2 regions of the Ideonella lacteola genome follow, and region 2 is predicted to be linked to the other one. Evidence: predicted binding sites of a transcription regulator. Region 2 holds the regulator's gene; the other holds the start of a gene.
The links. Region 2 encodes HrcA, which represses chaperone genes, less so after heat shock. Its sites were predicted from a motif close to TTAGCACTCNNNNNNNNNGAGTGCTAA; they were not measured.
Positions count from the first base shown of each region.

Region 1 (4,189 bases), on a different contig from region 2:
GGGGATGAAGTAGCGGTGCGCATCGTCGCTGGTCTCGGCATGGGTCGGCACGCCATCGACCGGCATCAGCTGTGGCACTTCGTCGGCCCGGGCGTCGGGTTCTGGTGGCGCGTACAGACTCAACAGCGGCAAGGGGGTGCCGGGCGTGATGCGCCGCAGGCCCAGTCGGCGATGGACTTCGATCGCATCGACATGCCGTCCGTCGGCGGCAGGAAAAAGAAACATCGCCGTCGACAAGGTCTCGCAGTAGTGCCCGAAGAGGAAGGACACGGCCTTGAAGGACGCCTGCCGCGCCATGTGCTCTCGGCGCTCACGAATTGAAGCCTGGTCTTCACCCAAGCGGGCGTCGAGGGCCTGGCGGCCACCGGGCAGCGTATCGAGCAGCGCGGCAAAGTGGTCGACGGCGCGCTCCAAGGCCGGCAGCCAGGGCTCTGCCGCAGGATCGGCGCGGCTTCTGTCGACCAGGATCCGCAACCCTGTCGGCGACGGAAGCAGGTGCAGAAACTGTGGGTCGGACTCGGCCCGCGCCGCCTGGACCAGACGGCTGGCCAGGCTCTTGTCCAGACCGATGCGGCGCATGAGGCGCACAGGCCGCGGAGGCTGGCCGGCGAGGGCGTCAAGCAGTGGCAGCAGGGCCCCGCGCAAGGATGCCGCGACAGAGGCCTCGCGAGAACCGGGTGGCGGCGACGCCAGATCGGTCAAGACGGTGACATCGGCGTCGGCGGGCGTCGGTTCGGTCAGCGTGTGCACGTCTGTCGTCGTTCCTTTGGAGGGCACCTCGTTCGCGGCGCGCAGTATCCGTGGACGAGGTGGCCGCTCAGGTCATCGTTTTCATCGGGCCGCGGCGGAAACGCGACGAACCGCGATGCTGCGCGTGGCCCCGGTTGACAACTCCACACCTGCCACACCCATCACCTGGCCGTCGGCGCTGATGGCGCTGACGGACTGGATCTCGATCTTCTTGCCCACGTTGTAGCCCCGGTCCTTGAAATATTTGCCGGCTTCGACCATGCCCGCGTCCTCGGTCCAGATGAAACCCCGGTTGGACGGCGAGAAGAAGCGCCGAGCGGTTCCGACCACCGTCTTGCCGTCGTCTGACAGCCCTGTGGCATACGCCATGCCGCCCACCTGAGTGCCCGGCAACACGCCCAGGTGACGCAGTTGCCAGGCCGAGCCGGTCCAGGTCCACATCGCGGCGCCAGTGCGCTGGGTGGCGGGGTCGTAGGCCTGGCCCACGATGATGGTGCCACTGGCATTGACCGCGCCCGCTTCGCTGGGCCAGTCGGAATCGTCCAACACGGTCTTCACACCGTGCACCCACACCGCAGCGCGGCGCTGCCCATGGACCGGGTCTTCATCCCAGCCCACCAGGACCGTGCCGTCCGCGTTGGCATCGTCGGCACGGCTCGAGCCGCCACCGCTGCCCATGTCGTTCACGACCCCACCCTTCGTCCAACGGCTGGCATGTGCCAGGCCACCCGCGGCCGTGTTGCGCCAGTACAGGCCGGTGATGGTTTGGCCGTCGCCGGACATGCCGAAAACCCCGCCGTCGAAGCGGTCGACGATGGCCCCGTCGGCCGGGCGCGGCGGCATCAGCTGCTGCCAACCGGTCTCCGCCGTCCAGCGGCCCTGCGTGCCGTAGGTGCGGGTGTCGTCCATGATGGTGGCGGCAACGACCTTTCCGTCGGCCGAAATGGCGGGGGTGCCTGCGCCCGTCTGGAGCTTGCGCATCGTGCCGCGTCCCAGGGGCTGTGCGCCACCGACCCACGTCCAGTGGAAGGTTTGGTTCGACCCGTTGAGCTGCCCAGTGGCCGCCGTTCCATCGGCCGACAGGCCCGTGACATAGCAGTGGCAGATGTCGCGGCCCTCGAAGGATTCGGCGAGCACGAGAGACGGCGCCGAAAGCGCGGCGATGGCCAGCAGAACGGCCGAGCAACGGAAACGAGCAAAAGCCATGAGGGATCCTACGGAATGGGTTGAAAACGGTTCCGTTACTTTAGACAGTCGTCTCGTCATCTTCAACAGTTCTCTCAGAGAATTCTTATGGTGGTTTTCCCTGGCGGCGAGACTGGGCTGGCCCGGCCGCACCGCACGAAAGGTTCGTTTTTTCAGGCTTAGCACTCATTGAGCCGGAGTGCTAATATCGATGGAACTGAAGCGTCCGAGACGAGTCGGAGACACCATGAACATGACTGCCACCACCTCCAACACCCTGGCTCTGCGTGACCCGTGGGCCATGGTGCCGGCGATCGCCAACCTGGACGCCTACATCACCGCCGTCAACCGTCTGCCATTGCTGACGCCGGAAGAAGAATCGCAATGCGCCACCCGCCTGCGCGACCACGGTGATCTTGAAGCCGCCGGTCGCTTGGTGCTGTCACACCTGCGGCTGGTGGTGTCGGTCTCGCGCCAGTACCTGGGCTATGGGCTCCCGCACGGCGACTTGATCCAGGAAGGCAATGTTGGCCTGATGAAGGCGGTCAAGCGCTTTGACCCCAACCAGGGCGTTCGCCTGGTCAGCTATGCGCTGCACTGGATCAAGGCCGAGATCCACGAGTACATCTTGAAGAACTGGCGCATGGTCAAGGTGGCCACCACCAAGGCGCAACGCAAACTCTTCTTCAACCTGCGTTCGATGAAGCAGAGCCTGAAGGGCCAGGCTCTCGACAGCGATACCCACCGTTCGACGCTGACGCCTGCCGAGGTGGACGTCGTCGCGCACCAGTTGAATGTGAAGCCCGAGGAAGTGGTGGAGATGGAAACGCGCCTGTCAGGCGGCGACGTGGCGCTGGAGCCGCAGACCGATGACGGCGAAGAGACCTACGCACCGATCGCCTACCTCGCCGACGACAGCCAGGAGCCGACCCGCGTGCTGGAAGCCCGCGGGCGGGATGTGATGTCCAGCGACGGTATCGTGCGGGCGCTCGATCAGTTGGACGCGCGCAGCCGCCGCATCGTGGAAGAACGTTGGCTGAAGGTCAACGACGATTCGACCGGCGGCATGACGCTGCATGAGTTGGCCGCAGAGTATGGCGTGAGCGCCGAGCGCATTCGGCAGATCGAATCGGCGGCACTGAAGAAGATGCGCAAGGCGCTCGAACCGGCTTAATAGGCCGCCTCGCTCGCTGAAACGACAACGGCCCCTCGGGGCCGTTTTGTTTGGGTTGGCGCTTCTGCCCGTTTGGTCAGGCGCCGTCCAGCAGCGCCTTGACATCGTGCGCGACCGCATCGACGCCCGCGCCGTAGCGCTGCGCCAGCCTGACCCTGCCCTGCGGGTCGAAGATGTAGGAGTTCGCGGTGTGGTCCATCGTGTAGCTGCCATCGGTGGTGCCGGGGACCTTGGCGTAAAAGACCTTGAACTCCCGGGCCACCGCCTTGGTCTCGTCCAGCGTGCCACGCAGCGCGACGAAGTCTTTGCCAAAGGCTTCGACATAGGCCTTGAGCACCTGCGGGGTGTCCCGCTCAGGATCGACGCTGACAAAGACGCCCACCACCTTGTCACCGTCGGCGCCCAACTTCTTCTTCACCGCGGCGATCTCCGCCAGCGTCGTCGGACAGACATCGGGACACTGGGTGTAGCCGAAGAAGACGATGGCGACCTTCCCCTTGAAATCAGCAAGGCTGCGGACCTTGCCATCGGCATCGGGCAGCTTCAGCTCCCGGGCATATTCAGCGCCGGTGATGTCGATCCCCTGAAAGGCCACCGTCTTCTTGGTGCAGCCCACCAAGCCGGCCGCCGCGGCCACCAAGGTCCAAGAGGCCAGGCGCAGGGTCCGGCGGCGCGTCGCGTTCGTTTGCATCATTCCATCTGCTTTCATCAGGTGCCCGCCGCCAGCCAAGGGCTGACATAGTGGTCGACCAGCAGCGCTGCGAACAGCAGCGACAAGTGCAGGATCGAGAACCGGAAGGTACGGCGGGCCAGGGTATCGGAGTAGTCGCGCCAGAGCCGGAATCCATACACGATGAAACCAATGCCCAGTGCCACGGCAGCGGCAAGATAGATCCATCCGCTCATGCCGTACACGAAAGGCAGCAAGGTCCCGGCGAACAGCACCAGCGTGTAGAGAAACACATGCAGCCGAGTGAACTCTGAGCCATGCGTCACGGGCAGCATCGGCAAGCCGGCCTTCGCATAGTCTTCGGCACGGTACAGCGCCAGCGCCCAGAAGTGTGGCGGCGTCCAAAGGAA
Region 1 covers NZ_JBBUTG010000007.1:88,512-92,700, forward strand. The annotation lists gene AACH06_RS13735 (hypothetical protein) at 1-750, opposite strand, end outside; gene AACH06_RS13740 (hypothetical protein) at 832-1,956, opposite strand; gene rpoH (RNA polymerase sigma factor RpoH) at 2,183-3,109, shown strand; gene AACH06_RS13750 (SCO family protein) at 3,186-3,800, opposite strand; gene cyoE (heme o synthase) at 3,818-4,189, opposite strand, start outside.
Region 1: the regulator HrcA is predicted to act here: its motif matches at 2,115-2,141, upstream of rpoH (RNA polymerase sigma factor RpoH).

Region 2 (4,189 bases):
TTGCCGATGCTGCACCGGGTGGCGCGCCGCGTGATCTGGCTCGGCCCGGGCGACGTGGGACTGGCCCCATTGTTCCGGCCGCCCTTCAGTTGGTGGATCTCCCGCCGCACCCGACAGGCCTGCGCCATGTTTGCGCAAATCGCCCGGGAGCATGGCACCGAGTTCGTCGGCTTTCATGATGGCGAACACCGCCTCGCCTTGGTGCGAGAGCGGGCTCAATACTTCGCGGGTGACGGTTTTCATCCCAACAGCCACGGCTACCGCTATTGCTACCAGTGGCTCAGCCGCCAGATGGCGATGCCCCCGGCGACGGCCCGCCGGCAACGGGCGCTGAGCCATGCGGAGCACCCACCCCCCATCGAACGCTGGCCGAATGCCCCGTTGCGCGGGAGGGCGGGCACCACGTTGGAGCAGGCCCCGGCACGCGCCAGCCCTGGGCCCGCCCCGGGCGGCCTACTCCCCTAGAACAAGGCAGCCATACCAGGGCCCCTCCCCCGATCGAGGGAGTTACGGGCTGTGTCCCACTCCGCAGAATCCGGCCCTCCTGCAGTACCCCCTATGGTTTTCCGTCCATGCGCACGCTCTTCATCGACAAGTCACGCCCCACCTCGCGCAAGTGGGTGTGGATCGTCGCGGGGCTCGCGGTGATTGAAGCCACCGCGCTCGCGGCTTACGTGTTGCGGCCGGCGCCCAAGGGCATCGAGGTCGACCTGTCCAGCCCGCGGGAGCTGTGCGTCTCCCGAGGTTCAGCGATTTTCGAAGCGCGCGGCGAATGGCCGCAAACGAACGACGGCCGCGATGCCGCCACGCTCGTGGGCGCCCGCTGCACGCTCGACCCCGAGTCGTTCCGCTGACCGCCTGGGTGGCCTGTGCCACCGAGGCAGGTCTGCCTCAGTTCGCAGTGGCGTCGCCGTGACGCGGCATCAGCGTGACGAGCAGTGCCGAATCGAGGCGGGCACTCAACGCATGCCGCTGCTTCGCCGGCAGCACCACCAAGTCGCCGGCTTGCAGGTGCCGGGTGCCACCGGGCATCACCACATCGACCGCTCCCTCCAGGCAATGGAGGCAGCACTCGTCGTCGACATGGTGCTCCGGCATGTCCTGCCGCGCCGGCAACACCAAGTGCAGCAGTTGCAACCGCTCTGTCTTGATCAAGCTGGTGCTGAACGCATCCACCAAGGCCGCCCCCAGCGGGCGGACCCCGATCACGTCCAGCAATTGAGCATGGGGCAGTGCCATCGCTTCGTCCTCCTCATCGGATGGGGCGCCTGATGCCATTGACGGCAATCGGCAAGCCCGGTAGCCGATCACGCGGACAACCACCCGTGAGGCGACGGCGAGGCCCGCGTGGAGATCTGGTAGGCCGTGCTGGGCTCGAACCAGCGACCAAAGGATTATGAGTCCTCTGCTCTAACCAACTGAGCTAACGGCCCGAAGGGTGGCGATTCTAGGCGGTTGGCGAGGCCAGCCCTCAGCGCTGCGAAAGTGCGTGGCCGACCAGGCGGGAGGTGATGTCCACGATCTGGATCATGCGGTCGTAGGCCATGCGCGTCGGGCCGATGACGCCGAGCGTGCCTACCACTTGGCCATCTACCTCGTATGGGGCCGACACGACGGACAACTCTTCGTAGGGCACGACACGGCTTTCACCGCCGATGAAGATGCGCACGCCTTCGGCGCGGCTGGAGGTGTCCAGCAGACGCATCAACTGCGTTTTTTGCTCGAACAGGTCGAACAGCTTGCGCAGCGAGCCCAGGTCGCCAAAGTCTTGCACACCCAGCAGGTTGCGCTCTCCGCTGACGATGACCTGTTCCTGGCTCTCGGTGGCTTCCGTGCCCACCTGGACGGCCGCCTGCATCAGACCGGCGATTTCGCCACGCAGCGCGTCGATCTCGCCCTTCAACCTTTCACGAACCTCTTCGATCGTCAGGCCGGCGTAGTGTGCATTGAGGTAGTTGCTCGCCTCGACCAACTCGGATTGCGACGGATCGTGCGCGGTGAAGATGACGCGGTTCTGCACGTCGCCGTCCGGTGCGACCAGGATCACCAGCACCCGCTTCTCACCCAGGCGAAGAAATTCGATGTGCCGGAACACGCTCTGCTTCTTGGGCGCGGTGACCACGCCGACAAAGCTCGACAGGCTGGACAGCAGCTGGGCCGCCTGCGCAATCACGCGTTGGGGCTGATCGGGGTGCAGTTGTTCGCGGGCCGCAGCCAGCTCAGGCGGCGCCTGGCTCAAATCCATCGGCCGGGTCGTCAGCATCGTGTCGACGAACAAGCGATAGCCCCGCGGTGTGGGGATGCGGCCTGCCGAGGTGTGGGGGCTGACGATCAGACCCAGTTCTTCCAGGTCGGCCATCACATTGCGGATGGTCGCGGGGGACAGTTCCAGCCCCGACGCCTTCGACAGCGTGCGCGAGCCGACCGGCTGTCCGTCCGCGATGTAGCGTTCGACCAGGGTCTTCAAGAGGGATTTGGCACGCTCGTCGAGCATGAATTCATTGTAAGGACACACCCGAAGGCCATCCTTTGCGTGAAAGCCCCTGTGGTGTAATTCCTCGCACCCTTTTGAACCATTGCAGGGCCATGCCCCATCGCTTTCGCCACGCTGCGTTGATAGGCAAGTACCAGGCCCAAGGCATCCGGCCCATGCTGCAAAGCATTGCCGAGTTCCTGATCGGGCAAGGGCTGGATGTGTCGGTCGAGCGAGAAACCGCACTGAACACCGGCTGGAGCGATCACGGTGCCTACACCTCGGCCGAACTGGGCCAGCGCTGCGACATCGCCGTGGTGGTGGGCGGCGACGGCACGATGCTGGGCATCGCCCGCGAGCTGGCACCCCACAATCTGCCGCTGGTGGGCATCAACCAGGGCCGCCTGGGCTTCATCACCGACATCCGCGCCTCCGACTGGGCCGAGGCGCTCGGCCCGATGATGCAGGGCGACTTCGAAGAAGAGCGCCGCGCGATGATCGAGGGCGATGTGCGCCGCGACGGCGAGATCATCTTCGAGGGCCTGTCGCTCAACGACGTGGTCGTCAGCCGGGGCAACACCGCCAGCATGGTCGAGCTGCGCATCGACGTGGGCGACGAATTCGTCGCCAACATCCGCGCCGATGGCCTGATCATCTCTTCGCCCACTGGTTCGACCGCCTATGCGCTGTCAGCCGGCGGGCCGATCCTGCACCCCGCCATCGCCGGCTGGGTGATGGTGCCGATCGCGTCGCACACCCTGTCGAACCGGCCCATCGTGCTGCCCGACGGGCAAGACGTGATGGTCACCATCGTGGCCGGGCGCGATTCGAGCGCCAATTTCGACATGCATCGGCTGGCCAGCCTGCTGCACGGCGACCAGGTGCGGGTGCGCCGCTCGGCGCAGACGGTGCGCTTCCTGCACCCGCGCGGTTGGAGCTACTACGCCACATTGCGGCGCAAGCTGCGCTGGTACGAGGGCGTTTGATGGCAAGCTTGGGGTCGTGCTGCGCCGGGCACTTGCCCGCGCGCCTTGCCGCGCCAGGCCGCGGCGGCCTCTGACTTTCGCGTTTTCCATGCTCAAGAGCCTCACTCTCAAGGACTTTGTCATCGTCAGCGCGCTGGACGTCGAGTTCGACTCTGGCTTCTCGGTGTTGACCGGCGAAACCGGCGCGGGCAAGTCGATCCTGATCGACGCCCTGCAACTGGCGCTGGGTGCCCGCGCCGAAGCCCATGTGGTGCGTGAGGGCGCTTCGCGCGCTGAAATCACGGCAGCCTTTGACCTGCCCCCGTCGCTGTCGGGCTGGCTGGAAGAAGCCGGCTTCGACGCTGGCGACAGCACCTTGCTGCTTCGCCGCATCGTCGATGCCAAGGGCGGCAGCCGCGGCTTCATCAACGGCAGTGCCGCCACCGTGGCGCAACTTCGCGAGGTGGCAGATCACCTGATCGACATCCACGGCCAGCACGCCTGGCAGGGCCTGACACGACCCGCCTCGGTTCGCGCGCTGCTCGATGAGCAGGCGGGCGTCGACATCCGGCCGATGGCCGAGGCCTACGACCATTGGCGTGCGGCCAGCTTGGCGCTGGAATCGGCCCGCACCCGGCAGGGCGAGCTGGCCAGCGAGCGCGAGCGCCTGCAGTGGCAGATCGGCGAGCTGGAAAAGCTCTCGCCCGGCGATGAAGAATGGCCCGAGCTGAATGCCGAGCATCAGCGGCTG
Region 2 covers NZ_JBBUTG010000006.1:175,107-179,295, reverse strand. The annotation lists gene AACH06_RS12795 (GDSL-type esterase/lipase family protein) at 1-465, shown strand, start outside; gene AACH06_RS12790 (hypothetical protein) at 573-854, shown strand; gene AACH06_RS12785 (cupin domain-containing protein) at 892-1,239, opposite strand; tRNA gene AACH06_RS12780 (tRNA-Ile) at 1,357-1,433, opposite strand; gene hrcA (heat-inducible transcriptional repressor HrcA) at 1,472-2,494, opposite strand; gene AACH06_RS12770 (NAD kinase) at 2,587-3,459, shown strand; gene recN (DNA repair protein RecN) at 3,548-4,189, shown strand, end outside.